2 regions of the Rossellomorea sp. NPDC071047 genome follow, and region 1 is predicted to be linked to the other one. Evidence: a T-box and tRNA genes for the amino acid it is inferred to sense, from the RefSeq annotation. Region 1 holds a T-box; the other holds one or more tRNA genes.

Evidence for each region. A T-box is a leader RNA that pairs with one kind of tRNA and senses whether it is charged. The one in region 1 lies ahead of ACQKFO_RS00385 (valine--tRNA ligase), so its partner is inferred to be a tRNA-Val.
Region 2: it has a tRNA-Val gene. The T-box ahead of ACQKFO_RS00385 (valine--tRNA ligase) is inferred to sense a tRNA for this amino acid. The anticodon was not compared.

What each region holds. Positions count from the first base shown of each region.
Region 1 covers NZ_JBNNJT010000001.1:66,180-82,087, reverse strand. The annotation lists gene ACQKFO_RS00385 (valine--tRNA ligase) at 1-2,440, opposite strand, end outside; T-box leader at 2,510-2,736, opposite strand; gene ACQKFO_RS00380 (hypothetical protein) at 2,900-3,088, shown strand; gene ysxE (spore coat protein YsxE) at 3,126-4,154, opposite strand; gene spoVID (stage VI sporulation protein D) at 4,286-5,503, opposite strand; gene hemL (glutamate-1-semialdehyde 2,1-aminomutase) at 5,640-6,932, opposite strand; gene hemB (porphobilinogen synthase) at 6,988-7,962, opposite strand; gene ACQKFO_RS00355 (uroporphyrinogen-III synthase) at 7,990-8,781, opposite strand; gene hemC (hydroxymethylbilane synthase) at 8,781-9,713, opposite strand; gene ccsA (cytochrome c biogenesis protein CcsA) at 9,731-10,564, opposite strand; gene hemA (glutamyl-tRNA reductase) at 10,580-11,932, opposite strand; gene ACQKFO_RS00335 (LiaI-LiaF-like domain-containing protein) at 12,335-12,823, shown strand; gene ACQKFO_RS00330 (amino acid ABC transporter ATP-binding protein) at 12,881-13,615, opposite strand; gene ACQKFO_RS00325 (amino acid ABC transporter permease) at 13,638-14,285, opposite strand; gene ACQKFO_RS00320 (transporter substrate-binding domain-containing protein) at 14,375-15,157, opposite strand.
Region 2 covers NZ_JBNNJT010000005.1:296,215-312,122, reverse strand. The annotation lists gene ACQKFO_RS18185 (thiolase family protein) at 1-322, opposite strand, end outside; gene ACQKFO_RS18180 (acyl-CoA dehydrogenase family protein) at 337-1,482, opposite strand; gene ACQKFO_RS18175 (3-hydroxyacyl-CoA dehydrogenase) at 1,596-2,363, opposite strand; gene ACQKFO_RS18170 (hypothetical protein) at 2,538-2,663, shown strand; gene ACQKFO_RS18165 (cold-shock protein) at 2,823-3,023, opposite strand; gene ACQKFO_RS18160 (hypothetical protein) at 3,365-3,538, shown strand; tRNA gene ACQKFO_RS18155 (tRNA-Val) at 3,791-3,862, opposite strand; gene ACQKFO_RS18150 (hypothetical protein) at 4,010-4,234, shown strand; gene ACQKFO_RS18145 (TRAP transporter permease) at 4,293-6,278, opposite strand; gene ACQKFO_RS18140 (DUF1850 domain-containing protein) at 6,265-6,783, opposite strand; gene ACQKFO_RS18135 (TAXI family TRAP transporter solute-binding subunit) at 6,903-7,895, opposite strand; gene ACQKFO_RS18130 (phosphatidylglycerophosphatase A family protein) at 8,210-8,764, opposite strand; gene ACQKFO_RS18125 (alpha/beta hydrolase) at 8,916-9,641, shown strand; gene ACQKFO_RS18120 (YjcG family protein) at 9,810-10,328, shown strand; gene ACQKFO_RS18115 (GNAT family N-acetyltransferase) at 10,332-10,754, shown strand; gene ACQKFO_RS18110 (DUF421 domain-containing protein) at 10,886-11,560, shown strand; gene ACQKFO_RS18105 (MBL fold metallo-hydrolase) at 11,557-12,453, opposite strand; gene ACQKFO_RS18100 (hypothetical protein) at 12,569-12,847, opposite strand; gene ACQKFO_RS18095 (stage VI sporulation protein F) at 13,070-13,330, opposite strand; gene ACQKFO_RS18090 (YjcZ family sporulation protein) at 14,154-14,270, opposite strand; gene ACQKFO_RS18085 (DUF421 domain-containing protein) at 14,350-15,042, opposite strand; gene spoVAE (stage V sporulation protein AE) at 15,058-15,414, opposite strand; gene spoVAD (stage V sporulation protein AD) at 15,433-15,908, opposite strand, start outside.

The DNA of each region.
Region 1 (15,908 bases):
ATCCTTCTAGTGGAAGGAATAAGTCTACACCTGTTACAACCGCCGTCATCGCTTTATCTGGAGTTTCTAAATCTGTACCCATTTCAAGCTTCTCTGGATTACAGAATTTTTCAATATACGCTTTGTTCTTCTCGATGATCGTCAGGGTGTGTGCATCTTTTGCCTTCAGCATCAAGTTGATCTGCTTGCTCATCGGAGTGTTTACCTCAGCACGTACATTACGTACAGCACGAATGATGTCAACGAGCAGCTTCATCTCTTCTGCTGCCGCTTCGTCTGTAAGTTCATCTTGAACCGTCGGCCATGCAGCTACAGTAATGGATTCGCCTTGATGCGGCAAGTTCTGCCATATTTCCTCGGTAATAAACGGCATGAATGGGTGTAAAAGTCTCATTGTGTTGTCGAGTACATGGGCCAGAATCGAACGGGTCGTTTTCTTAGCCGCTTCATCCTCTCCATATAGAGGCAATTTCGCCATTTCAATATACCAATCACAGAAATCATCCCAGATGAAGTTGTAAAGAACGCGTCCCACTTCACCAAATTCATATCGATCGGCTAATCGTGTCACGGTCTCGATCGTTTCATTTAAACGGGTAAGAATCCATTTATCCGCAACTGATTTTTCACCGGAAAGATCGATTTCGTCATACGTCATTCCGTCCATGTTCATAAGGGCGAAGCGTGATGCATTCCAAATCTTATTCGCAAAGTTCCAAACAGATTCTACTTTCTCAAAGGAGAATCGTAAATCCTGCCCCGGGGAGCTGCCTGTAGACAGGAAGTAGCGAAGGGAATCGGCACCGTACTTTTCGATGACATCCATCGGATCTACACCATTGCCTAATGACTTACTCATCTTGCGTCCATCTGCATCCCGAACAAGACCGTGAATCAGTACGTCTTTAAATGGTCGCTCCCCTGTGAATTCCAGTCCTTGGAAAATCATGCGCGATACCCAGAAGCCGATAATGTCATAGCCGGTCACAAGTGTATTCGTTGGATAATAGCGTTTAAAATCTTCCGCATCCAGATCAGGCCAGCCCATCGTTGAAAACGGCCATAGAGCTGAACTGAACCAAGTATCCAGTACATCCTCTTCTTGTGTCCAGTTTTCGATGTCTTCCGGTGCATCGTTGTTTACATAGATTTCGCCTGTTTCTTTATGATACCAGGCCGGGATGCGATGTCCCCACCAAAGCTGACGGGAAATACACCAGTCACGCGTGTTTTCCATCCAGCGCAGGTAAGACGTCTCAAAGCGGTCAGGTACAAAGTTGACTTTGTTCTCTTCCTGCTGAAGTTTAACCGCTTCTTCTGCCAGAGGATCCATCTTAACGAACCACTGAGTCGAAAGATAAGGCTCAACCACTGCTCCACTTCTTTCTGAGTGACCGACTGAATGCATGTGCTCTTCAATTCTGAATAGAACTCCCGCTTCTTGCAGGTCCTTTACAATTTCTTTGCGGCACTTAAAGCGATCCATGCCTTGGTATTTATCCGCCTTGTCATTCATCGTTCCGTCTTCGTTCATCACAAGAACGCGTTCTAAGTTGTGACGATTACCGATTTCGAAGTCATTCGGATCGTGAGCAGGCGTTATTTTCACTGCACCGGAACCGAATTCCATATCAACGTAGTCATCTCCTACAATCGGAATTTCCCGTCCTACAATTGGAAGGGTAACGGTTTTGCCGATTAAATGTTTGTAGCGATCATCTTCCGGGTGAACCGCAACGGCCGTATCACCAAGCATCGTTTCTGGACGTGTTGTGGCAATTTCTATGTGACCACTTCCATCAGCCAACGGATATCTCATATGATAGAATGCACCTTGTACATCCAGATGAATAACCTCAATGTCTGAGAGGGCCGTTTTCGTTGCCGGGTCCCAGTTGATGATGTATTCACCACGGTAAATCAGGCCTTTGTTATAAAGGTCTACAAATACCTTTTGTACAGCTTCCGATAAGCCTTCGTCCAGCGTGAAACGCTCACGGCTATAATCCAGGCCTAATCCAACCTTAGACCATTGCTGACGGATATGCTCAGCATATTCTTCTTTCCATTTCCATGTTTCTTCTACGAACTTTTCACGGCCTAAGTCATAGCGTGAAATGCCTTGATTGCGAAGTTTTTCATCCACTTTCGCCTGTGTCGCAATCCCGGCATGGTCCATACCCGGCAGCCATAATACATCGTATCCCTGCATACGCTTCATTCTAGTCAGGATATCTTGCAGTGTAGTGTCCCAAGCATGACCAAGATGAAGTTTTCCTGTTACGTTCGGAGGAGGAATGACAATTGTGTATGGCTCCTTCTCCTTATCACTTTTGGCTTCGAAATATTTACCTTCCAGCCACCATTTGTATCGGCCCTGCTCAATGGCATTTGGATCATATTTTGTCGGCATAGATAATTGCTGATCTTGAGTTTCCATTTGTTTTCCTCCTATAGTAGTGCGAATCACTACACTTTTCTAAAAAAATAAAAAAATCCCCCGTCCTGTGAAAAGGACGAAGGATTCCATTCGCGGTACCACCTTTTTTCTCAGGAGAAATAAGCCTCCTGAACTCTCGACGATCATAACGGCTTTTAACCGGCTTCTACTACTGAAATTCATAGAAACAGCTCTTCAGGCGACCTTCCATTGTCTTAACGTAGAAAATCTCTCAGCTAACGATTTTCCTCTCTGAAAGTAAGGATCAATGTACTCTTCCTGTTCATTGCTTTTAAGTATTATTTATTTACTCATTATAGTATCGGAAAAGATAAACTTTCGTCAATCATTATCGCCAATTTTTCATAAAAATATTCATTTCGCCTACTCAGGCACCATTCTTTTTCTCATTTCATAGAATAAAGTAGTGAATATACCCAGGAAAGTGAGTGGACGAATATGAAGAAGATCAATCAATACACCATGCAGAAATGGATGGGGAACGCCCGGTTAATATGTAAACAATTCATCATACCCTTTACCATCTTTCAAGGTGTCCGGACCATTTTGCTTCCCACCACTTTTGATGTCCTTCTATTAACTCTGTTTATCGGTATCGGCCTTGCCATTTATTTTGATTGGATTTAATGGACTGACGAAAAGTGGACTTCGCCAGTCCTTTTTTTTATTCTGCCTCGGCCTCCTGCTCCTGCTTCTTTTTTTCCATTTCATCTAAACGCATGACCACATATTCCGTGTTTTTCAGAAGCCAGTAATGCCGTTGCAGTTTCTTAAGGGATTTCCGTTCATTCCGTTTGTCCTTCACTGTATGAAAATACTTTTCCACCACGGCGATGACAGAGCTTGGATAAGCTAAATAGCTCATGAACAGGAGCCGCTCCTCATTACGGACGGTAAAATGCTGAAAATACGTGGTGAGCCACTCGATACATTCCTCATAATACTTAGGATAGGTTTTCAATGTTCTGGACAAAAACGGCAGCAGGTCATGGAACGGTGATGCCATCTTTGAGTTCTCAAAGTTGTGAAAATACCCCATGCCTCTTTCGTCGAATAAAAAATGCTCCGTCGATACCTTTCCATGTGTAATGACCGTTCTGACCTTCTCAAGATCCTTTGTATCCTCATACCATTCATCCAGCATTTTCCGGGAAAATTTCAGAGCTTGGGAAGCGTCCTTATAGTACATACAAAAATGGAATTGAAAAGGAGACATATATGTTGTCCTTTCACATGCTTCCACATACTCATCGAGAAACTGCTGTTCTTTATCCCACCTGGATGTCAGCTGCTCATAATGAGATTCTCTCTCTTCTTTATCAATCTTTACTTCTTGAGAGGAGAGAGTATGAAGCCTTGCCAATTCCCGGAACATTTTCTGATGCTTTTCAAATTGATCTTCCCTTTCCTGGTTTAAGAGCCAGGGCATCACATAATATAACTGCCCATCATTCCACACTGCATAGCGCCCATCCAATGTCGGATAGATCGGAACAATCCGGTTATAGCCCCTTTGAAACAACATTTGTACATTCCTGACAAAATCAACTCCAGTTTGGGCAGGCAGCTGCTTCACAGCAAGTGTCCCTTTATTGGAGAATACTTTGGAAATCTTCCCGTAATTCTCAACAAAATGGGGTTCGACACCATAAGGTTGTAAGACAGGCTTTAATCCCTCCAGCGTTTGTACCATACCTCTCACCTTCTAAGATTACTTTTCTAAAAAAAAACGGACTAACTCCAATGAATTTGGTGTCAGCCCCGCAGTTTCTTCTTTATTGCAATTGCGCTCTACCCAGATGGGAGCGACTTTGCTATATGCCTTTAACCCTTGAAGACAAATTCGCTTTTCGGAATATATAGAACCTGCCCTACATAAACGTCTTGATTGGCTTCAAGTTGATTGACCCTCAATAGCTGAGGAATGGTTAGATCATACTTTTCTGCGATATAATCCAGCGTCTCTCCCTCTTGAACAATGCATACCCTTAATGTCGCACCCCTTTCCTCTTCTTTTCTCGCAAAGAAATCGGTAAGGGAGATGCTCTCATATTTCTTTTTACCTTTTGTCTTTTTCTTTTCATCCTTCTCTTCACCGCTATCTTCCATTTCTGCTTCCACTGCGGATGATGAAGAGGACTCTTCCTCCTCCTCCTGGTGTTTATATTTAGGAGGCGGTGTGTAGGCAGCCTTTGGTGCAGCCGGCTGTTCTTCAGATGACTCGCTCAGTTCATGTTGTGGCATTTCAAACACGTTTTCTTTTCGGTAATAATTTTCCTCATAGGTATGGGCAGGGTGAGCATCGTATTGAATCTGTACGGGTATCTCATCGTCTTCTTCAGATGGCGGTGTCCGTCCTTCCAGATTAAACGGCTGGTACTCGTCGTCTTCAGTATCCTCTTCTTCCTCCTGCTCTTCAACGTTTGCCGTTAAATCCTCGACGTCGTAGTTCTCATACTCGTATACTTCTTCTCTTTCTTCTTGTTCTTCTTCTGTCTCTACATCTTCCTCTGTTGTATCCACTTCTACTTCAGCAACTGCACTCGAACGGTAAAGCGGCTCATAATCTTCCTCTCTGCTGAATTCAGCTTCAAGAGGAGTATGCGTCTGCTGTTCTCCATAGATTCCTGTAATCGTTAAATCGGCATTCAATTTTAGACAGGCATTCTCAGGAACCATGTAGTCGAAAGACTCAACGAACACATCGATATCGCCCAGATTGGCAATTCTATTTTTCGGGATCGTCACATCGACCGGGAAACGGTGAACAAATTCATACTCACCTTTTTCCCTCTTTTCAACTATTTGGACAAACTTACCTCCCGTTTCAAACTCATCCTCTTCATCGTCCCTCGGTGAGGTTGGTAAATATTCACCGGATAGATCAAGGCTTCCTCTGATAAGTACATACTGCTCTTGCTCTTGTATCGTTATATGAGGATCTAAGGAGATAGATAGCAATTCTTCAACTTCCTGTCCTTTTTTAAACCAAATTGATTCTTCCAAGGAAAATCGCAAACACGATTGTTGTTCTTGTGACAAAGAAATTCCTCCTTTCAGGTTCCAAACAAAGAAATAGTAAACAATGCCATTATCACTTTATGAACCGAAAAGGAGGAATATGATAGGAAAACGAATATAAATAGCCGATCCCCATAAAAAGGATCGGCTACCATCATTACTTCTTACTAATCTTTTCAAACGCTTTTTCCGCTGCTTCGAGGGTCTTTTCAATATCATCATCTGTGTGTGCTGTCGATAAGAATAGTCCTTCGAATTGGGAAGGTGGTAAGAATACACCTTCATGGGCCATTTCACGATAGTAATCGGCAAACATCTCTAAATCTGATGATTTCGCACCTTCGTAGTTGGTTACTTCTTCATTCGTGAAGAAGATCCCGATCATGGAACCGGCACGATTGATTCTATGAGGGATGTTATGCTTTTCTGCCGCTTTCTTTAAGCCCTCTTCCAACAGGTCTGCTTTCCGTGCGAACTCTGTGTACGTTTCAGGTGTCAGCTGGCTCAGGGTTTCGTATCCTGCCGTCATGGCCAACGGATTTCCGGATAGGGTTCCGGCTTGATAAATCGGACCGCTTGGAGCGATTCTTTCCATGATTTCAGCTTTACCGCCGTATGCACCTACAGGCAGGCCTCCACCAATGACTTTACCTAAACAAGTTAAGTCCGGGGTTACATTGTAGTAGCCTTGGGCACATCCGTATCCGACGCGGAATCCAGTCATGACTTCATCAAATATCAGCAGAGAACCATGATTTTCCGTTATTTCACGAAGGCCCTCAAGGAAGCCGGGCTGAGGAGGAACGACACCCATATTGCCGGCAACAGGTTCTACGATCACGCCCGCGATGTCATCACCGAATTGTTCAAAGGCATAACGGATGCTTTCCAAGTCATTATAAGGTACCGTAATCGTATTCTTTGCCACGCCTTCAGGTACACCAGGGCTGTCCGGCAACCCAAGAGTCGCAACGCCTGATCCTGCCTTGATTAATAAGGAGTCTCCATGACCGTGGTAGCAGCCTTCGAACTTGATGATTTTATTGCGTCCAGTGTATCCACGCGCAAGACGCAGGGCACTCATCGTCGCCTCCGTACCTGAGGACACCATACGGACCACTTCGATACTAGGAACTCTTTCAATGACTAGTTCGGCAAGTTTGTTTTCAATCTCTGTAGGGGCTCCGAAGCTTGTCCCGTTTTCCGCTACTTTTTTGATGGACTCCACCACGCGGTCATTGCTGTGACCGAGAATGAGTGGTCCCCACGATAGAACATAGTCAATATATTCATTTCCATCGATATCGTAAATTTTGGCACCTTTTCCTCTTTCCATGAAAATAGGATCCATCTTTACTGATTTGAATGCCCGTACAGGACTATTAACTCCGCCAGGCATCAGTTTTACTGCTTCTTTAAACGCTTGCTTCGATTTCTCATATGAGCGCATTCCGGTTTCCTCCTTTAGTGATCTTTCAGTCATCCTTACAGGAACTTTCCACCAATTAGGATAACCAATTCGCTACATCTTTTGCGAAATACGTAATAATAAGATCTGCACCCGCACGTTTCATGCTTGTCAGTTTTTCCATTACGATTTCCTGTTCGTTTACCCAGCCGTTTTGAGCCGCTGCTTTCACCATGCTGTATTCCCCACTCACGTTATAAGCGACAACCGGTGCATTAAAGCGGTCTTTCACTTCCCGCATGATATCTAAATAGGAAAGGGCAGGTTTGACAATTAAGAAGTCTGCGCCTTCTTCTATATCCGATTGTGCTTCTCTTAACGCTTCGAGGCGATTGGCAGGATCCATCTGATACGTTCTGCGATCTCCGAATTGCGGTGTAGAGTGTGCTGCATCTCGGAATGGTCCATAGAAGCTTGAGGAATACTTAACGGCATATGACATGATCGGCACATCATGATAGCCGGCCTCGTCCAATCCGTGACGGATCGCTGCAACGAATCCATCCATCATATTGGAAGGAGCAATGATGTCAGCTCCTGCTTCAACCTGGCTGACCGCCGTTTTTGCTAAAAGATCAAGCGTGGGATCATTCAGCACTTTTCCATCTTTTACGATTCCACAATGTCCGTGGCTCGTATATTGACATAAACAAGTATCGGCAATGACGACCAGCTCAGGATAATGTTCCTTCACAAATCGGGTTGCTCTTTGGACGATTCCGTGGTCATGATACGCTTGTGTTCCTGCCTCATCTTTTTCAGCCGGAACACCGAATAAAATGATGGATTTGATACCTAAGGAAACCATTTCATCCATTTCCGCTTTTAAGTTATCCAGGGAAATGTGAAAAACCCCCGGCATGGAAGGAACAACATTCTTAATATTTTCCCCTTCCACTACAAATAGTGGATAAATTAAATCTTCTTTTCTTAAATGAGTTTCCCTTACTAACGCACGCATATGATCTGATTGACGCAGGCGGCGGTGACGGTTAAATTGCAGATCTTTCATGTGTAGACCTCCTAAGTAAATAAAGCTTTATTTTGATGATCTATTCGTGATAAATTCTTTCATTTCGTTTACCATTTCATTTACAGTATAAATGCCCGGACAGATTTTTACATATAATCCGTACTTTTCAGCCGTATTTTTTGTAATGGGACCAATGCAGGCAATGGGTATGTCCCTAATATTATCATAGAGGTTGTACTGATCGACCACCTTCATAAAATGATGGACCGTTGATGAGCTGGTAAACGTAATGATATCAGGTATCTCTTCTTCAATGACGTCCTTCAACTGACCGATGCACCCTTGTGGAAGGACGGTTTCATAGACGATCCATTCCCGACAGGACACCCCTGCAGTGGCCAGCTCTGAAGCAATGACGTTTCTTGCCAGGTTCCCTTTTGGGATCAGGACGTCGCCTGAAGGCTTCACTTTCGAAATGAATTCGTCTGCAAAGGCATCCCCTGTAAAATGCTCAGGCACGAAGGAAACAGGTATTCCATATATCCTGCAATAGTGTTCTGTTTTACTTCCGACTGCAGCAAACTTCCCGGAAAAAGAAGATAAATCGAGCTGTAATCGTTTCAATGCTTGAAGAAAGAACTTTACTCCATTTTTGCTGGTGAAAATAATCCATTCGTACGTATGTATGGTTGAGTGAAGATTCGTTTCCCACTCATCTTCATGAGGTTGAAAATGAAGGAGCGGCACCACAATCGGAACCCCTCCCACGTCTTCGATGAGGGAAGCCGTTTCACTGGATCCCTCACTTCCGCGAGTAATCAAAACCTTTATGTTTTCTAAAGGCCCTTTACCCTTCATTATTGATCTAGCTCCTCTTTCACCTGATCAATCAAAGCCTTGGCTCCCAGGTCTGTTAAGCTTTCAGCGACTTTTTCCCCTACTTGCTGAGGATCTTGACCCATCATGTATTCTTTATAAATCGTTTTCCCATCAGGTGAAGCTACAAGTCCCGTTAAAGCTACGTCCCCATTGTCTTTCAGCTCAGCAAACCCTGCAATCGGCACCTGACATCCGCCTTCCATTTTATGAAGGAAAGCTCTTTCTGCCGTGACGGTCTCAGTCGTCTCTTCACATGCAAATTTCTGAAGGAGCTCCAACAGCTCAGAATCATCTTCCCTGCATTCAATGGATAACGCACCTTGCCCGACTGCAGGCAGGCAAAGGTCTGGATCAAGGAATTCCGTTACAACATCTGATGTCCAGCCCATACGTGATAACCCTGCCGCTGCAAGGATGATCGCGTCGTAATCTTCATTTTTAAGCTTCGATAAGCGAGTATCGATATTTCCACGGATCCATTTGATTTCAAGATCTGGACGAACGGATAAAATTTGTGCCCCTCTGCGCAGACTGCTCGTTCCTATGATGGCACCGCCAGGTAAGTCTTTAAGCGCCACATGATTTTTACTGATGAACGCATCACGGTGATCCTCGCGAATCGGGATACATCCTATGGTCAATCCTTCAGGTAAGACCGCAGGCATGTCTTTCATACTGTGAACGGCCATATCGATCTCTTTATCCATCATCGCTTGTTCAATTTCTTTTACAAACAAGCCTTTTCCGCCGACTTTTGACAGGGTGACATCAAGGATTTGGTCCCCTTTTGTTACGATTTCCTTCACTTCGAATTCGTAAGAGGGATCCAGTGCTTTCAACTGATTGATCACCCAATTCGTTTGTGTCAGTGCTAATTTACTTCGTCTCGATCCAACAATGATTTTTCTCATAATGACCTCCTGAAAACTTATGAATACCAGAAATGAAATGAAGACAACCTACTGCCCAGGAAAAAGTTAATTAAAATGATCAAAAAGGCTGCAACATTAAGAAAAGCTAAAGATTTACCAAATATGTTCTTTTTAATGCGAAGATATAAATAACTACTATATAAAATTAATAGAATGAATGAACCTACTATTTTTGGATCATACCATAGGAATTCCGGCAGTTTGATGTAAGCCCATTGCAGCCCCAGTATCAAGCTCAATAGAAGCATGGCTACACCAATGGAGTTGGATATATATGAAATCTTTTCAAGTTTGGACAAATCGCTGATCCGCCATAACCTTTGTCCCCATTTTTTCTCCTTCAATAGTTTAAATTGCAGGAGGTAAAGCAAGGAAAACACAAAGGATAGTGAAAATGCCCCATACGAAAGGATTGCCATCGTAATATGAATCAGCAATAACTCAGATACGAGCTGTTCAGCCATCGCCCGAGACTCTACCTGTACCGGTGCAAACGTATGGATCGCCATGATGATGAATCCCAGTACATTTGTGAAGAACACCGTAAAGTCGACTCTTAATAATCGATTGATGACAAGTGACAGGGTGATGAGGACCCAGGCATAAAAATAAAGTCCCTCAAAGATGGTGAGGACCGGAAACCTGCCTGTATTCATCATGTATAGAAATAAAAAGATTGTTTGAAGGATCCAAACAATCGCAAGTAACCAGAAGGCAAACAGATTCGCCTTCCGGTTTTTGTTTAAGAAATCTATAAAGTAAAAGAGAATACTAATAGCATACAGAACAATCATAAGTTCATGCAGCCTAGTCATCGTTTGTTCAAACATAGACAATAACCTCACTTATGCTTGAAAAGAAGGTTGTGGTACAAGCTTAAGGTCGCTCTCAGTCTTTTCATTGGCTGCTTTCACTTGTTTCTGCTCTTGCACTTGTTGTTCAATATTAAAGATATTGATGAATAAATCCAGTTTATCTTCAGCATCAGGAAGTCCGGCTAATTCCTTCGCTTGAAGGATCGGATCCTTCAACAACTGATTGATGATACTCTTCGTATGCTTATTTAACACTTTTCGCTCACGATCAGTTAAGTCAGGCATTTTCCGTTCGATGCTTTCCATCGTTTCAGCTTGGATGGAGAGTGCTTTTTGTCGCAGTGCTGAAATAACCGGAACGACCCCAAGCATATTCAACCACTCTTTAAAAGCTACAATTTCAGCTTCAATCATGATTTCGATTTCCTCAGCCGCTTTCTTACGCTCAGCCAGATTCGCCTGAACGATGCCTTCTAAATCGTCGATATCATAAAGGAAGACACTCTCTAATTCTCCGATGGAAGGATCCAGGTCACGAGGTACCGCAATATCCACCATGAAAAGAGGACGTCCCTTTCTCATGCTTTCCACATGTGACATCATCTCTTTTGTAATGACAAAATCCTTTGCACCGGTGGAACTGATCATAATATCCGCCTCTACCAGGGCACATTGAAGCTCCTTCAGTGTTTTCGCATTACCACTGAAACGGTCTGCCAAGGTTTGAGCCTTTTCAAACGTACGATTGATGACCGTCACTTTAGTGGCTCCACTGCCATGAAGGTTTTGAATGGCGAGTTCGCCCATTTTACCGGCACCAAGAATAAGAACATGCTTACCCTCCAGGCTGCCGAATACTTTTTTAGCCAATTCAACGGCTGCATAGCTGACAGACACAGCATTGGAACCAATATCTGTTTCAGAGTGACCCTTTTTTGCTACCGTCACTGCCTGCTTGAACAGATGATTAAATACTGTACCAGTCGCACCTGACTCCTGTGCATTCAGGAAGCTTGAACGAATCTGTCCAAGTATCTGGGTTTCCCCCAACACCATTGAATTCAATCCGCACGCAACCTTAAAAAGGTGTTCGACTGCTCCTTCTTGTTCATAAATGAAAAGATAAGGCGTGAACTCCTCTTTATCTATATCGAACCATTGAGATAAGAAATCTTTTATATAATAACGACCTGTATGAAGCTGATCCACTACTGCATAGACTTCCGTTCTATTACATGTAGAAACAATCACATTTTCCAGAATGCTCTTCTTTTCCTTTAAAGCCTTCATAGCGAAAGGAAGATCAGTTTCATTGAATGATAAACGCTCACGAATCTCAACAGGGGCCGTTTTGTAATTCAAACCAACGACTATTGTATACATGCTATGCACTACACCCCCAACTAAAATCATTACTCTTATTATAACATGTCCTAAAAAGCTCCCAACCCGTAAATGTGAACAGAAATTGAAACCTAAGTATGATACATTTATAAAGGTAAGAAGGCCTGCTTCTTCCGGTACTTGCAAAACATTCATTTCATCATATACATTAAAGATTAAGAAAGAATGAACATGAAAGCATTTTCAATTCTAAAAAAATCTTTTATATTTCGACATTCCCTACTAATGTAGGGTACCAAAACAAGCCTGAAGAATCAAGTAATGGAAAGGTTTTTCACCTGTTTGCCGAGACAACTCGGCTTACTTTTATTATTATGTATTATTTTCCCTGAAAAAACAGTATTTAAAACATATAGCATAAAAAGATTCGGGAGGAAGAGTATGAAACAACAACAAAGAATTTTCCCAGGAATGATCTTAATCGGCTTTGGAGCATACTTTTACTTACAGCAGGCGAACATTGTCCTGTTTCAGGAGTTCTTCACTTGGCCTACTTTATTGATAATTGTTGGACTGGCTTTTCTCGGACAGGGATATGGAGGAAGAGATCATGAAGCGATATTACCGGGTACGATCCTCGTTGGATTCGGTCTCCACTTTCATGTTGTCAATAAACTCGAAATCTGGCCGGATCACCTGGGGACTTTCATTCTGATCATTGCATTGGGTTTTCTGCTCAGGTACCAGAAAACAAGGGCAGGGCTATTTCAAGGGGTGCTCTTTTTAACCCTGTCTATCATTCTCTTATTCTATGACAAAGTGGCGGGATGGTTTGGCTTCATTGGAGGTAACGTGGAGACTGCATGGGAATTCTGGCCGATTATCATTATTGGAATCGGCGTCTACTTATTATTTATAAAGAAAAAATGATTCTTAATATCCCATAATAAAAGCCCGGAATTTACTCCGGGCTTTTTATACGTACCATTATAGAACTGAATCCAGAAATTCTCTTGTCCGCTGCTCTTTTGGAGCGTTGAATAATTCCTGTGGAGGTCCCACTTCCACGATCCTGCCATCGTGCATATACACGACCCAATCGGCTACCTCGCGGGCAAACCCCATTTCGTGGGTCACGACGACCATCGTCATCCCCTCTAAAGCAAGCTCCTTCATGGTAGCCAAAACCTCTCCGACCAATTCAGGGTCCAGTGCTGATGTGGGTTCATCGAAGAGCATGATTTCTGGCTTCATTGCAAGGGCCCTTGCAATGGCCACACGCTGTTTCTGTCCACCGGAAAGCTTGGATGGATACACATTTTCCTTATCCCCAAGTCCCACCTTTTTTAATAGCTCTTTCGCATCCTTCTTTGCTTCCGCCTTCGGAACCCCTTTGACGTAAACCGGAGCTTCCATCACATTTTCCAGGACCGTTTTGTGAGGGAAAAGGTAGAAATGTTGAAACACCATTCCTACTTTTTGACGGATTTTATTTAAATCATGTGTATCCTGGTTGACTTCATCGCCTTCGATGACAACCTTTCCATTGTCCTTCAGTTCCAGGAAGTTTAAGCAGCGGAGCAATGTACTCTTCCCTGATCCACTGGCTCCAATGAGGCAAACTACATCACTTTCCTTTACGCTGATATCAATATCCTTCAATACATGTAAATCACCAAAGGATTTATTTAATTTTTCAACTTTAATCATTTCCTGACTCATACTCATCCCTCCCCCATCTTTATTAATCACTGACCGACATCCGTTTTTCTATGATATTGACAATCGTTGAGAATACCAGTACCAGAACCAGATAATAGATCGCTACAACGAGCAGGTAGGTCATGTAATCGAAGTTGTTGGAACCAAGCGTCGTTGCCACACTGAACAATTCGAACATCCCGATGAATGATGCTAGGGATGAGTCCTTTAATGCAATGATGAACTGATTGCCCAGTGGCGGCAGGGCCCGTCTGAATGCCTGGGGTAAAATGATCCTTCTCATGGACAATCCGAGAGACATCCCCAGGGACCGCCCCGCTTCCATTTGTCCTTTATCGATGGATTGAATGGCTCCACGGAAAATCTCGGCGATATAGGCACCATTATGGAAAGCAAGGCCCATCACGACAGACCAGAAGCCTGAGATATTTAATGAGGTTAATCCGAAGTAGAAAATAAAGATTTGAACAATCAATGGTGTTCCACGAACAACGAAAATATATAAATCCGCTAAAAGTTCCAATGGCTTGATTCCGGAAATCTTGAGAAAAGCGAAAAACAAACCGATCACAATCGCAATCAGAACAGATACAAAGGTTAATTGGAATGTTAATAACATCCCTTTAAGAAAAACATCATATGTACTTGTTAACGTTTCAAAAAAGTGCATGAACTTCCCTCCAGTCTATTCAATCCGTGTAAATAACGGACAAAAAGCGAATGCGCATAGAAGCACATTCGCTCTGTGTCATGCTGCCTTTACTCTTCTTCGGGATCTGATGTGATATCTGTATTGAAATACTTTTCACTGATTTTCTTCAGCGTTCCGTCTTCTCTTAATGTTTCTAAAGCTTTATTGACTTCATCCAGTAACGCTTCATTTTCTTTGCTTACAGCGATGGCTTGTTCACTGCGGCCGATCAGCTCACGCGCTTCGATATTCAAATCAGCAGCGATCGCTTCTTTCCCTGTAATGAAGTCGGTGATAACGGCATCATGCTTGCCCTTATTTAATGCTTCTAATGCGACTACGTCACTATCATATTGTTGAATATTATCCGTTACTCCCTGGGCAGTCTCTGCATAAGTAGATCCCTTTGAAACGGCAATCTCCATTCCTTCCAGGTCATCAAGCGTTTCTACAGTACTGTCCGGACGAACGAAAATCTGCGGGCCGGAATAATAATAAGGAGTTGAGAAGTCTACTTCCTTCAAGCGTTCATCCGTGATCGTATGGCTGGCAACCGCTGCATCAAAACGACCCGATTTCACTCCTTCTACAATTCCTGCAAACTTAAATTTCTTCTGTTCAGGTTCAAGACCCATTTCTTTCGCAACGGCTTCTGCCACTTCAATATCAAAACCTGACATGGTTCCATCGTTATTTGTTACACTGAATGGCTTGAATTCACCTGAAGCTGCATAAATGAATTTGCCTTCCTCTACTAACTTCGCACCATTTTCCGTTGTGGCTTTGTCGCCGCAGGCTGATAGAAGAAGCACAGAAAGTACTAACAAGACTAGGCTTTTCCAATTCTTCACTGGCTAGAGTCCCCCTTATGTAGCTTGTAATATTTTTAATCTTTCATAATTTTATCAACAAAAGAGAAAATTCTCAAAATTCAAATTTAGCTTATTTTGGTTATAATTACCCATTTTAGTGGATGAACCGGATTCAGCTTGATTAGAGATACATATACGGTAGTATCCTTTCATTTCCTTTCATATGCTTTGGTGATATAGGTCTATCAACCTTATACGGACTTCGGTAGACCCTCTTTTATACTACTTTTAAGCTAGATTGGTGTTGTAATTATTTAGTAATAACAAAACTGTTACTCAAGTAGTTAGTTATAACATAAGATCTGCAAAAGCTCTGTCAATAAGCGAGTGCTGGATGGTGAGGGGAACCGCTCCGCTTTCCGCGGACGTTCGGCCGAGCCTCCTCAGCTTCGCTTCCGGGGTCTCGGCACGCCCGTACTTCCGCAGGAGTCTACGCAGTTCCCCTCACCATCATTAAGAGATTTATCGTGACAGAGCTAAAAGTGTCAAAGTAAAATCTAACTAGGAAAACAATATTTTATTCCTCAAAAGGAAACCATCCTCTAATCACCTATATAGAAGTTGGTTTGATAAGTAAAATTAACCAAGAAACACCATAAAAAGTTGTTTGGTGAGGAAGGATACTAGACTACTCCGGGAAAAGAGAGCATCCTGTAGCGGAAATCAACTTTCTTCTGTATAATTGACAAATATTCACAAAAGTCATAAAAAAAGAACCAATCTCCACTCA
Region 2 (15,908 bases), on a different contig from region 1:
TGTCACCGGAAAGAATTGCTTGTGATGCAAAGTGGACAGCCTGCTGGCTCGAGCCGCATTGTCTGTCGATTGTCGTACCAGGTACTTCGATTGGAAAACCGGCGATCAAGGCAGCCACCCTGGCAATGTCTCCAGCCTGCTCACCTGATTGAGTAACACACCCTAATATGACATCATCTATAAGCACAGGGTCAATCCCTGCTCTTTCCACTAACCCTTTCAGCACTTCCCCTGCTAAATCATCAGGCCTCATATCTTTCAACGAACCCTTTCGTCTCCCAACCGCAGATCGTATCCCTTCAACGATAACAACCTCTCTCATCCTGCTCTTCCTTTCTATAATCCAAGATTTTTCGCTATGATCACCTTCATGATCTCATTTGTCCCTGCATATATACTGGCAACTGGAATATCCCTGTATCTTCTCGCGATTTGATACTCTTCCATGTAGCCATATCCACCGTGAAGCTGCATGCATTCAGTGGCGATTTCCCTTGCCCTTTCAGTCAATCTATATTTGGCCATGGAAACCTTCGTCACGACATCCTTCCCATCCATATGTTCGGCGATCAAACCATCGAGGAATGCCCTGCCCATCTCAATATCCGTCGCCATTTCCGCCATCTTAAATTGTGTATTCTGAAATCCGCCAATCGCCTTCCCGAACGCTTCACGGCTTTTCACATAATCCAGCGTGAGAGAAAACATTTCTTCTGAAGCAGTCTGAGCAGCAATCGCCACGATAAGACGTTCTTGTTGGAGCTTATTCATCAAGTATTGAAATCCTTTGCCCTCTTCCCCAATCAAATTATCTTTCGGCACCTTGCAATCTTCAAAGATCAGCTCGGCTGTATCCTGACAATGCAAACCAACTTTATCAAGCTTCCTTCCCCTGGAGAAACCGGGTGCATCCCTTTCGATGGCCAACAAACTGATCCCTTTGTGAGGCGGGCTGATGGTCGTATCTGTTTTACATGCAACAATCACTAAATCACCTTGAATCCCATTTGTGATGAAGGTCTTCTGACCATTCACAATATAGTGGTCCCCCTCAAGCTTAGCCGTCGTTTTAATCCCGGCTAAATCAGATCCTGTACCAGGTTCCGTCATGGCAATGGCCGTAATCATTTTTCCACTTGTGCATGCGGGTAGCCACTTTTTTTTCTGTTCCTCACTTCCATATTCAGAAATATAAGGGACCACAATGTCATTATGCAATCCTATCCCGATCAAACCAGAGCCTACCCGTTCCAATTCTTCATTGATAATCACGGAAAATCCCCAATCCACCCCGCTTCCACCGTACACTTCGTCAAGATCCGGACAAAGAAATCCCTGCTCCCCCATCTTCGTCCAAAAGGCCCTTGGAACCATCCTGTTTTTCTCCCAATCATCATAGAAAGGATAAGCCTCTTTTTGTAAAAATTTCCGAAGCGCCTGCCTGAATATGCTATGATCCTCCGTTAAATAATGATGTTTCATACGTACTCGACCTCCTAACAAAGTGATGAATTTTTATTAAACGTTCTCATATTCCTGTAATGAATGAACATGCATTCATTTATTAAGCAAACCTTTTCATCAGCTTCAACCACTTACTTAGGCTGCATTCTAATTGCACCGTCTAATCGGATCGTTTCACCGTTCAGCATTGGATTCTCGAGTATACTCTTCACTAATTGAGCATATTCTGATGGGTGACCGAGCCTTGGTGGAAAGGGCACCATCTTCCCAAGCGAATTTCTTGCTTCATCAGGAAGTGTGTCAAACATCGGGGTATGAAATAACCCAGGAGCAATGGACATGACCCTTATACCATCCTTTGCAAGCTCCCTGGCAATCGGAAGAGTCATCCCGACCACTCCACCTTTAGATGCACTATAAGCAGCTTGACCGATCTGTCCATCAAATGCAGCAACAGAAGCTGTATTTACGATGACCCCTCTTTCGCCGTGGTCATTTGGTGTATTGCCTATCATCTTATCTGCAGCCAAGCGTATCACATTGAACGTACCAATTAAGTTAATCTCTATTACCTTCGAAAATCGTTCAAGAGAGTGAATCCCTTTTCTACCTACCACTTTTCCCGGAAGAGCTATCCCGGCACAATTCACTACAGTATTAAAACCGCCAAAAGCCTGTATCGATCTCTCCATTGCTTCTAACACCTGATCTTCCTTTGTAACGTCTGTTTTATAAAAGCCAATGGAATCTCCATACTCCTCTTTCAAAGAAGCTGCTCTCTCTTCATTGAGATCCAGTATATACGCCTTCCCGCCTTCCTCGATAATCCTCCTTACTGTAGCTTCCCCCAGTCCGGATGCACCACCTGTCACCAATGCGACTATATCTTTCATTTCCACGATAAATCCCTCCACTCATATACTTTAATTTTAGCGTTGTACGGAGGAAAAAGATATAATGTTTTTAAAATTCTGTCTACTCAAAACTCTCTTCCCTTACTTACCAAGGATAACGAAGCTTCCCTTGTTAAGAATAAGAATGTAAAAACCTTTTACAACCAGGAGGAAATAACGATGACTAATAAAAATGATAATCGCGAACGAAAAAACAAATACCCAAACAACAAAAAAAGCGATACTGAATTCTCGAAAGAACTCAATATTCGCAGTGAAGTGACCAAGAAAGATTTAGGAAAGTAAATTATATGAATGGAAAGGCTGCTTTTTATAGCGGCCTTCTTCATTCGAACATATTGGAAAGACGTCCGTTAATTTCCAAATAGTCCCAGGTAAATTAAATATCCACATAAAAAAAAACAGACTCACGAATGAGTCTGTTTTTGGAGTTGTAAAGTCAGATTATGCTTTACGTACGTTAGCTGCTTGTGGTCCACGAGCACCTTGTTCAACGTCGAAAGATACTTCTTGACCTTCGTCAAGAGATTTGAAACCTTCACCTTGGATCGCTGAGAAGTGTACGAATACGTCGTCTCCACCTTCTACTTCGATGAATCCGAAACCTTTTTCTGCGTTAAACCATTTTACTTTACCATTTTCCATGTTTGTTGCCTCCTAAAGTGCTTTACACACAATGTATTACTATTCTTGCGATATCAGGTGAAAAATCAAATCTTGTTCTTCCCTCGTATACCGGACAAAAATAATTCTTCTATAGAATAACAGTATTGAAACAAATAAGCAAGTTCTTCAAGGAGAAGTTTTTAAAGTCAGACCTCTGACACAACCTTACCCCTCATCAAACGTTCTCTTGATATGTTAATGATTACTACCTATTGCCTGTTAAAGCGCTACCATTATATTTATCAAGATTTATCACTAATGGGACTCTAAAATGAAGGGTAAACTGTGGTATAATGAGAGAAGATGAAAGGGAGTGCCCAATGAAATCCACAAAAAATCGTTTTAGTAATGGCGCAATGGTTACGATAAAGGAAACTGGCGAAACAGTGACAATATTGAAATGGCAATACGTTAAAAATATGAAGCGGTTCTCTTATATCGTAAAAGAACATCCTGGCACGTTTTATTTTGAGGAAGAATTAGAAGTCAACTAAAAAGAAGTGATCATATCCTGATATGATTTGGCAAGGACTCTTACGTAAATTCCAACAGAGTCCTTTTTACTTGGCTCTTTTCACAACTTTTGTGGCTATCTTAAGAAGAAAGTAGTAGTTGATTTCCGCTACAGGATGCTCGCTTTCACCGGGGCAGGCGGTTTAACTCTGAGAATCCTTTATAAAGATTGATCTACATATAAAAGAAAAAAGCCTGCACCTAATTTATAAGGTGCAGGCTTTCTTTATGTATGACCTGTGAGGGATTCGAACCCACGACCCCTTCCCTGTCAAGGAAGTGCTCTCCCACTGAGCTAACAAGTCGCAATGAAAGGTATATATTAAATTATAGTCATGATGGGAAAAATGTCAATCATTTTTTGTTCTATACCTTTATTTTTGGGAATCCATGTATAAAAGAACATTTGTTCGCATATACTGTGAGTATACTTCCAGGAGAGGAGCTCACAAATGAATACGGTATTAAAGCGCTCATTCAAGAACCAACGTCCCATTGAAATCATCTATATGACTCCTGAGTCCATTTGTACGAAGAGAAAGATCATAGTTAAAAAAATCGATGGGGATATTATTCTGGCCTATTGCTTATTACGAAAAGATTTCCGCAGATTCAGACTACATGATATTTTGGCCGCTTATCCCCTTCTTCCTTATAAGAAACGAACCATATCCTGATTGGAAACTAAAATACGTGAGGCTGACCTAATTAAGGGTCATCCTCACGTATCTTTGTTTATGCTGTTGCTTTTTTAGGTGTTTTGTCTTCTCTTTTGATGAAGAATTGTAAAGCGAGCATAACAGCAAACAGTACTAAACCAATGATATCTGTGCTTCCCTCCGGATAGATCAGCATTAAACCGGCTGCTACACAAAGGAAACGTTCAATTACATACACTCTTCTATACCAATACCCAATCATCCCAGCCCCTATGGCCATCATTCCGGTTATTGCCGTAAAGACAACCCATAATAATCTCGGGATGGTGGTATCAATCATCAGCAACTCAGGAGACAGGACGAACATATACGGAATAATAAAGGCAGCAATCGCTAACTTGGCAGAATTGACCCCTGTCCGTATCGGCTCTCCCCCTGACACCCCGGCGGCGGCAAATGCTGCAAGAGCCACGGGTGGCGTGATATCTGCAATGATACCAAAGTAAAAGACAAATAAGTGAGCCGCTAACTCAGGTGCACCTAACAGGATGATCGCCGGAGCTGCAATTGTAGACGTGATTACATAGTTGGCCGTCGTCGGTGATCCCATACCTAATACAATCGATGCAATCATAGTAAATACCAGGGTCAGGATTAATTTACCTTCTGATGAATTTGTTAGATCAGCAGCCAGGTCAACTAAACCATTCGCAAGTGTCAGCCCTAATCCCGTTTTCGTCACTACGCCGACTATCATCCCTGCAGCCGCAGTGGCTACAGCTACGGAAAGCGCAGTACGTGCACCGTCTACTAGTGCGTCGACTGCATCCTTAAAGCCAATCCTTGTCTCTTTTCGAATCGCGCTAATCACGACCGTAGCTACAATTGACCAAAGTGCTGCACGCATAACACTCATACCGCTGACTAATAAAATAATGACCGTAAGGATCGGCATTAATAAGTAAATTTTCTTTAAAACTTCTTTACGATTAGGCATTTCTTCGTCCGAAAGGCCGCGAAGACCGATTCGCTTCGCTTCAAAATGAGTCATTATCCAAATTCCTGTAAAATACAAAAGAGCAGGAATGGTTGCAGCCTTTGCGATATCCCAATAAGAGATCCCGCCGATGAATTCAACCATTAAGAATGCTGCAGCTCCCATGATTGGCGGCATCAACTGACCACCCGTTGAGGCTGCTGCCTCTACTCCACCTGCAAACTCCTTACGATAGCCAAGCTTTTTCATCATTGGAATCGTAAAAGAACCGGATGTTACAACGTTCGCAACGGAACTCCCACTGATCGTTCCTTGCAGGGCACTCGAGAAGATTGCAACCTTAGCAGGACCACCAGTGCGTTTACCGGCAATGGCAACAGCTAAATCATTAAAATATTGCCCTACGCCTGTTTTAACGAGGAAGGCCCCGAATAATAAGAATAGGAAGATGAAGGTGGCTGAAACATACAGTGGCGTTCCAAGAATCCCTTCACTGGTAAAGAACATCGTCTTAACGATATCGTCCCAATCATATCCCCTGTGCGCAAGGAATCCAGGCATCAGCCGTCCATAATACATATAGAGAATGAAAGTAGAGGCGATAATCGTTATGGGTAGACCGACTGCACGACGGGTTGCCTCCAATACTAAGATCATCGCAGCAAAACCAACATAAAAATCGAGTGATGTCATGATTCCGACTCTGCTGACAATGTCATCTTGCATAATCGGCCAGTATGCACCAATTCCTACAGATATGACAGAGAGAACGACGTCATACCATGCCACTTTATCTTTTCGCAGATTCTTTTTCCTGGCAGGGAAAAGAAGAAAGACAAGTGACAAAGCAAACCCTAAATGAATGGATAATAATAATTGTCTAGGGATGAATTGAAAGATCGATGCGACTAATTGAAATAATGAAAATGCTAAAAGGCCATAGAAAATCACCCATTTAAACAGACCATGATGAAGCTTTCGCGTCGATGATTCAGGGTCATATTTTTCTAATAATTCTTGTTGTTGTTCGGAGGTTAATGATTCGAATTCTTTATCTTTTTCCAACAACGGTCACTCCTTTCCACAGATCATATAGTGTTTGTTTCTTTACATGCATTCGAACGACAGAGCCTTTATCGAAATAGTCAGCTAGAGGATAGACTTTACCATCCAATACGAGACGATGATTGGCGATCACTTGTCCGATGCGAATATCAATGTACGGGAACACTTTATTCATATTTGAAATTAAGTATTTTCCCTCATCAGTCATCTCGAAGGATTCATTTCCTTCTGCATTTGCAGGCATACCTATTGCAGTATCCTCATAAAGCAGGCTTGTCTGTTGAATGTGGTTTGTAGATTGGCGATAAAACTCTTCTACCTCTGAGAGATGAATAGAATGAGTGTAACGAACCGAAAATGTACGATCTTCAGGAAGTCTGAAAAGGACAGGATCACCCTCAGTACTCCTCGGTTCGATTACCAGGTATGTTTGAAAGGGAATAAAGATGATGAGTAAAAGAACAAGAATAATGAGAATTGTTCCTATGAATGAAATTTTCTTCATAACAAATTCCCCACCATTCCATTTATTACTGCTGTACATTACATTTTTTAGCTTATACCAAAACAAAAGAATAGACCGTTTTACGCGGCCTATCCCTTCGTCCATCTACTGGTGTGGATCTATTCCATTGAAACGCCTTTTTCATCAAAGTATTTCTTCGCACCAGGATGTAATTCAATCCCCATACCCTTAAGTCCATCTTCAGCCTTGATTAACTCACCTTTGGCATGAGTGATTGCATCTGTGTTTTCAAAAATGGCTTTTGTAACATCATAGATTACATCTTCGGAAATATCAGCATTTGTTACTAACATTGCACGAACCGCAACCGTTGTAACCGCCTCATCGACTTTACTATACGTACCTGAAGGAATTTCATCCTCGGAGTAGTATGGATATTTCTCGATCAGCTCACTGATTTTCCCTGATTCAACCGGTACGATTGTGATATCTTCCGTTGCGGCCAATCCTTCAACCGCTCCTGTTGGAGTACCTGAAGTAATGAATGCCGCATCGATTGTACCATCCTGGATACCAGTGGTTGAATCATCGAATGATAGATTACGGGCTTCTAAATCTTCTAAGGCAATTCCGTGGACCTCAAGGATTTGTTTTGCGTTCAGTAAAGTTCCAGATCCGGCTTCACCGACAGAAACAACTTTCCCTTTCAGATCTTCAACGGATTTGATACCAGAGTCTTTTGTTGTTACGATTTGAATCGTTTCAGGATATAGAGTGGCAATCCCTCTTGCGTTTTCTACTTTATTATCGCTGAACATTTCAGTTCCTTCAGATGCATAAGATGCGATATCGGTTTGTGTAAAAGCGATTTCAGTTTTACCATCTTTAATGGCCGCCATATTTTCAGCCGATGCCCCTGAAGTTGAAGCCGAGGATTTGATTCCTGTTTCATCTTCAATGATCTTAGCGAATGTTCCGCCTAACGGGTAATATGTACCCCCTGTTCCACCTGTAGCAATCCCGATGAAGTCAACCTCTTTGTTACCTTCACCCTCAGATGATCCTCCGCCTGACCCGCCGCCACATGCAGCAAGAATGACTGATAGAACTAGAAGTAGTGCAGTGCTTAGATAAAAACTGCGTTTTTTCATATTCTAATTCCCCCTATTAAATTTCTACTTTACCGAAATAATTGTAACACAGTCTGTAACAATCTTGTCAAATCAAATACATAAAATTTTAACAATTTTTATAAAAAACCCCTTATACAGCTCCTACATTCTGATTGAAATCTGTTGTGCGGCTTGTTCTTGTCATGTCAATTATTTTACAAATGTATACATAATGTATAAAGCGGTTACATTTCACCATTCATTTTTCCTCCCCTGCGCATGTTTGTCCACAGTAAAAAGACTGAAAAGGAATCATTCCCCCTTCAGTCCATCTGTTATATATCAGAAATGGTCTAGCCTATCAATTCCTCATCCTCAAATTTCATCTTATCTTCTTCTGAAATATTTTCTTCACGGTCCCGTATGCTATGAGCAATTCGCGAAGAAGCATTTGCCGCAATGCTGGCGACGATATCATCTAAAAAGGTATGAACACCCTCCCCGTTCTTCGTATCGAGGTCACGGATGATGCCGATTTTATTTTTATCCAGATGACCAAAAGTGGTAACAGCGATGCTTCCATATCCTAATGCTGCACCTAAAGCAATGGTCTCATCTACTCCAAACAACCCTTCATCTGATTCTACAATCGATTGGAGTGGTTCGGAGAGCTTCTTCTCTTCAGCAAGTTGATCCAATTCTACCCCTACAAGAATCGCATGCTGAATCTCTCTTTTTAACAACACTTTCTTCACACTCTCGATACAATCTTCCATATTTAACTCATGATTATATGGATACTGCATTTCATAGACGATTTCAGCAATATCTTCTATTGTTACGCCTCTATCTTTCAGCCTCTGTAATGCAGCTTTCGTAACATCCCTTGAATGTACAGGTTTATTCATTGAGATACCCCTTTCTGGACAGTCCATAAACTTACATGAATTATACCATTCTTTTGAATTTTCGTATTGCAATCCGCTTTAGGGAATTATCAGGGAGAATATGATACAATCTTTCTGTAAACGTTAACACTGATTATAGGAGGCTATCGTCATGACAACCGCAAGAGGAACTGTAACCGAATTAAACCTCTATAGTAAAGAACTGAATGAAGAGATTAAGATGCTCGTATACCTGCCGGCTACTTTTTCTCCCCTCTATAAATATTCTCTACTGATCACCCAGGATGGTAAGGACTATTTCCAGCTAGGAAGAATACCTCGCCTGGCTGATGAACTTCTCGAAAATAGGGAAATAGAAAACATGATTATCGTGGGAGTTCCATACAAAGATGTTGAGGACCGAAGAAGAAAATACCATCCACATGGTGAAGAAAATGATGCTTACATTCGCTTTTTAGCACACGAATTGGTCCCGTACCTGGACGAACATTACCCAACATATCATATGGGAATGGGACGTGCCCTGGTTGGTGATTCATTAGGAGCGACAGTCTCATTGATGACTGCATTAAAATACCCTAATACATTTGGCAAGGTTCTCCTTCAGTCACCTTTCGTAAACGAGAAAGTGTTGGAAGCCGTAGAAAACTTCTCACAACCCCATTTGTTAAGCATTTACCATATCATCGGGAAACAGGAAACAGAGGTAAAAACGACGGACGGCAAAGTAAAAGACTTCTTAAAGCCAAACCGTAAGCTTCACGAGACATTCGATCAAAAAAGATTTTCTTCCTTTTACGATGAGTTCGACGGAGATCATACGTGGAAATATTGGCAACCGGATTTGAGACGCGCTTTGAAGATGATGTTTGGCTAAACCCCGATTAGGCAAGGGACCACCCTTGCCTCACTTTAAATGAATGGGAGCTGCTGACATCACTTTGATATTAGGAGATCCTATCCGTTCGCCCTATATTAAATTTTTGAAATATTTGCTATACTATACATAATACAAAGATAGTTAAATAGAGGAGGATTGAAGAAAATGAATTATGGTATAGTCATTTTCCCATCGAAAAAGCTGCAGGATATCGCAAACTCTTATAGGAAACGTTATGATCCTCATTATGCATTGGTTCCACCACATTTGACATTAAAGAATGTCTTTAGTGCAGACGATGATCAAATCAAAGATATAGCCAATAAATTAAATGTTATTTCAAAGAAATACGATCCCTTCAATTTAAAAGTGTACAAAGTAAGTTCTTTTCAGCCTGTGAACAATGTAATCTATTTCAAGGTGAACTCCACTCCTGAACTGCAAGGGTTGCACGATGACATGCATAGTCAAAGCTTCATGGGTGACGAGCCGGAATTCGCTTTCGTTCCTCACATTACTGTCGCTCAAAAGCTTTCGAATGATGAGCACTCGGATATTTTTGGATCACTGCGTATGCTGGGCATCGATCATGAAGAAACCATTGACCGATTCCACTTGTTGTATCAATTAGAAAACGGCTCTTGGACAGTTTACGAAACCTTCCGTTTAGGAAAGGAAGAGTAAGAGTTGAAGGTCGAAGTTGCAAAAACAGAAGATCAGATCCAAGAGGTATTCAACATAAGGAAGACAGTGTTTGTGGAAGAACAAAAGGTTCCACTCCAGGAAGAAATCGATGAATTCGAAAACGATTCCACTCATTTTGTCCTTTACGACCAAACACACGCTGTAGGTGCCGGCCGTTTCCGTATTCTTGATGGACTTGGTAAAATTGAAAGAATATGCGTTCTAGAATCCGTCAGGGGAAAAGGAGCAGGGCGTGAGATCATGCTTTCCATTGAAAAATATGCGAAGCAAGAGCACTTATCCCAATTAAAATTAAATGCTCAGACATATGCCATCCCTTTTTATGAAGGCTTAGGATACGAGGTTACGTCTGATGAGTTTCTGGACGCGGGAATCCCTCATAAAACAATGAAGAAGGATATTTAAAAGGAACAAGTAATTAAGCAGAACTGCTTAATTACTTGTTCCTTTTTTTTGCTTATCGCAAATCATATTAAGAAGTATATTACAATATCAACTCGTCGATAATGGGAAAGTGTATGGGAAGGGGGATCCTTATGGAAATCGCATCGATTGCCATCGAGTTAATCGTAGGATATTTTGCCTTATTGATTCTTACAAAAATACTTGGTAAAACTCAAATCACTCAAATATCTGCCTTTGATTTCATTTCAGCATTAATTCTTGGTGAACTTGTTGGGAACTCCCTTTATGATGGAAAGATTACTGTGCTTCCAATTCTTGCTGCCATTTTTATCTGGGGGAGTTTGATTTTTTTCACAGAGTATTTTACCCAGAAATCCCGACGGTTCCGTCATATGCTGGAAGGCACGCCTGCCTTAATCATTAATAAAGGAAAGATCAATTTTGATGAGCTTAAGAAAAATCACTTAGATTTGAATCAACTTCAGCATCTGCTTCGTGCAAAAGATATTTTCTCAGTGAGGGAATGTGAATTTGCCCTTTTGGAGTCTGATGGTACTCTGAGTGTCATTAGAAAACCGCTATATGAAATCGTACAGCGTCAAGACCTAAATATACCGGCAAAAAATGCTTCTCTCCCACTTTCTTTAATTGTGGATGGAGAAATCGTTTACGATAATTTAAAGCTGGCCGAACAAAGAGAAGATTGGCTTTTAAGCGAAATAAAAAAACAAGGCTTCCTCTCCTCCAAGGACGTTATGTATGCTGAATGGGAAGAAGGAGAAAGCCTGTTAGTACAAGGGTATTAATGGGGCTGAATGATGAGTTCATTGTTTCTAATCGTGAACGATAGGAGTTTCCCTCGTTCGAGACTGGTAAGATAAGCTGTTACCGATGTTCTGAACAAAAGCCATTGCCCTACATTTGATACAGCTATTTTGTGTAAATTCAAATAATCTTTTGTGATCTTTTCAAAAGAAATGCCCTCTTTACTATCATTTATTAGTGTTAAGAGAGAATTGATCCGTTCTTGATGAAGATCGATATTCACCTGCACTGTTCGAACAAAGTTTTCTTCATAGTCCCCGTGACCCGGAATTGCTCCTTTGCATGATATGTGAAGGAGTTTTTCTAATGAATCCAGTGTTTGATCCGCATCAATGATAAATGGAATGACATGCTTTTCCAACGTATCCCTGCCAAAATAACTGTCAGCTGCAAATAAAACATCATCAACAAGCAAACCTACCTGACCATAAGAATGACCCGGTAAGTCAATCGCTCCAAAAGTAAAAGGTCCAATGCTATTTTCACCAATCTTCAACTCATCATCAATGACCACTGATTGTCCTTCAAGAAACTTATTTCTCAAATCATTTATGGGATTAGCTCCATTAAATAGATAAATCGGTTCCAGGATCGAATTCTCCATGATCGCTTTTTCAAGTTTTGGAGCAAACAATGGAGTCCCTTGTTTTTTCTTCAGGAAGTGAGCTCCACCAAAATGATCTGCGTGGGCGTGGGTGATGACACAAAAATCCAATGGCAGTCCTTCATTGGAAAGGATTTTGATCACTTTCTTCATGGCAGAATCATCCAAACCACTGTCAATAAGAAGACCCTTCCCATCTTTCATGCAGTACCCAATGTTAACGCTCCCTGTAAATGCATAGCAACGCTCTGAAAGTTTTTGTAATTTCAAGTGATTACCTCCAAATATGTATGTGGCCAGATATCATCAATTAATTAAAAGATCCCATAAGGAATGCACCTTTTGGGATCTTTCAAAGTGACTAAAAAAAGCCCCTTAAACTTCTTTATACATATTCGTTAAAGTGCTTTCCTTTTCCTGTTAACCGGGCTAATAATGTTGTTGGGATGGATCGTTTAGAGAGTGCGTGATATGAAGCTTTGCGTTGATTTGATTGAAGTACATGATAGGACGATTCTGTTTCTTCATTATGTGCTTGAGTTTTATTTTTCATGGGCTTTACAGGTTGCACGGGGAGAAAGGTAAATGGATGTTTTTCAACTTTTATTTCTCGTTCCTGATACTGTTTATACTGATGGTGAGGAATTGGAGCAATGTATCCCATTTTTCATTACCTCCTTGATAATAGTTACCCCTATAGGGTAGAACATTAAACTTTATTTAGGCTTCATTGATACTATGGGCTGTATAGATTTTTTTATGTACCCTGCCTGGATGAAAAATCTCATCACTTTTACACTCTAGTTAAAAAATAAATAGGAGAATTAACATAAAGTACGTGTTGGAACACACCTTTATGTCCATTCTCCTTTCATTTTTATTACTTTTATTTCTTCCCCTTATTTAACATATTTGAGATGGTTCCAAAGTCTAATTGTTTTCCATCATTCACAATCGACTGTACAATCTTATTTTCCATTTCCTTGTTAACTGGTTTATTGGCAATTTTAGATACTCGTTTAATGACGCTTCTAACGGTTGCTTCATCTTTGAAGTTTGCATTTTGTAATGAGTTCGCAAGCTCTAACACTTCGTTCATGTTTACGCCTGTCTTCTTCTCTAAATTCTTAAAAAAGTTATTATTCATTTCCATCACGCCTCCTTTTAACTATAAGCATCATATGTGAAAAACCCAGGAGCGTGATTATGAATTGATTTTTTTTGAAGTACGTCTGGTAAGAATTAATCTTCGTCTTTTCTTGGATTCTCTCACAAAGATTATTCTCAGATTCTAAAAATGTATATTCATCTTTTGAATGAGTGGTAATGTGAAAACATGTACCGTTCCTTTCCGCTCCAGGCACAAGATTCCCCGGGGAGGAAGTCAAGCCTCCTCGGGCTTTGCCCTGCGGGGTCTCGACCTTTCCTCTATCTCCCGCAGGAGTCAAGTGCCTTCCGCTACAATCCACTCTGTGCTACTACATTCTGTCTGCTATAAGTATAGATACACAAACACAAGAATGCTCTTATTGTAGATATGTTGAGCATTTGTTGAAAAACAAACTACCAACAAGGGAGTAAAAAAATTTATGTTATTTCATAAATCAATGGATTATTGACTTTCTCACAAATGAAACCTTAAAAGGAAATTCAAACTTTACTTACCTTTAATAAGATTGTTTGCTAAAAAGCTTGTTTAAATTGTTTTCGATTTAGGATTCATGCTCAGAAAGTTGATTCTCGCTGCAGGATGCTCGACTCCTGCGGGAATAGCTGGACAGGTGAGACCCCGGAGGCACAGCCGAGGAAGCTCACCGCCAGCCCCGCGGAAAGCGAGCATCCTGGAGCGGAAATCAACTATTACCTTCTCCTCTACAATAGCAACAAACTATACCACAAGAGCCTTACAAAAAGAGCAAAACAAAAAGACAAAATCTCTCTAATGAGGATTCTGCCTTTTGTACCCCTTTCTAACAGAAACTTGCTCCGACGATAATCAAGAGAATGAAAAGCACAACGATCAATACAAATGTTGAGCCATAACCGCCGCCGCCATATCCACAGCCACCGTATCCATATCCATACATATAATTTCACCTCTCTTTTACCTTTAGTCTCTTATAACATATGTATAGAGAGAACATTACGTATGGGCTTTTGCAGAATTTATTGTGTGTTTGTCCAATTGTAGAGGTCGAAGGTCAGGTTTCCTTCGCGGTCAAGTTGGGCAAGGAAAATGGATTCAACTTGCAATTGTCTTTTGGCCAGCTCTTTTTGTAACCAGGGAAGGGGAAATCCTACTTCTCGCAGAGCCTCTTCATCTATTTCCCCATCCGAAATGACTGCTTGTGGAGGAGTGGACTTTTGTGAGATATTAAATACATCTTCTCGAACAAGCGGCCTTTTCTCCCTTTTGAGCAAAACACTTAGGTCTCCGTTTGTGTCCAATGAAGCAAATTCCACATCTGCAGCTCTGAAAACGTCTTTCTTTCTCAATTGCTCCAGCAGTTCATCAACGGAATACTGTTCCTTCTTTAAAGCCTTCTCATCAATATTCCCATCCTTTATGAAAACAGTCGGTTTCCCCTCGGCAAATCTTCTAAATCGAACGCTTTTTAGAGAAAGAAAGGAGAAAATGAGTGGAAATGAAAACCATAATAAGATGCTCATCAGTCCTTCACTTAAAGGGAGGCTAAGATCCATGGAAAGTGTCCCTGCAATGCTCCCAACCGTGATTCCTGTAATGTATTCAAAAAAAGACAATTTAGATAGCTGTTTCTTCCCAAGTAACTTGGTTATTGCAAATAAGGAAAGTAAGATAAATATACTGCGTAACGCCACCTCTAAGTATTCAGGCATCGTTCTTCACCTCTATCATCCTTTAGGTTTGAAAAGGAGTGCCCCAATGAAACCGAATATGATTGCCGACGAGATCCCTGAGCTTGTCACTTCAAACATCCCCGTAAGGACACCCACTATCCCATGTTCCTGTGATTCCTGCATGGCCCCATTTACCAGGGCGTTACCAAAACTTGTTATGGGAATGGTCGCTCCTGCACCGGCAAAATCAATGAGAGGCTCGTATAATCCAAATCCTGAAAAAACCGCCCCTGCCACAACCAGTAAGCTTAGTGTATGGGCTGGAGTTAATTTAGCAACATCAAACAGTAATTGACCAATCACACAAATAATCCCGCCTACTGTAAAGGCCCAAAAAAACATCGCTAACACTTCGTTTCCTCCTTTCTTTTACATATATTCAATGGAAACCGCATGAGCAATACATGGTATTGTTTCTCCTTGCTGAAACGTCAACGGGGATAGCAAGGCTCCCGTCGCCACAACTAAGATGCGTTTGTATGTTCCTTTTTTCATTTCATTTAATAGGTGACCGTACAGGACTGTAGCAGAACAGCCGGGGCCGCTCGCACCGGATTGAACCGGCTGATTTTTTCCATAAATCAGTAGTCCGCAATCTTTAAACTGATGATCGGAGAAGTTGTACCCCTTTTCTTTCAGCATTTCAATAGCTGTCTGCCTGCCGATCTTAGCCAGATCACCAGTAATAATCAAATCGTAGTAAGAAGGATCTCTCCCCAGATCTTGAAAATGACCTGCAATCGTATCAGCAGCAGCTGGTGCCATCGCTCCACCCATGTTAAATGGATCTTTCAATCCCATATCCATCACCTTGCCGATGGTTGCAGAGGTAACTCTCGGTGTAG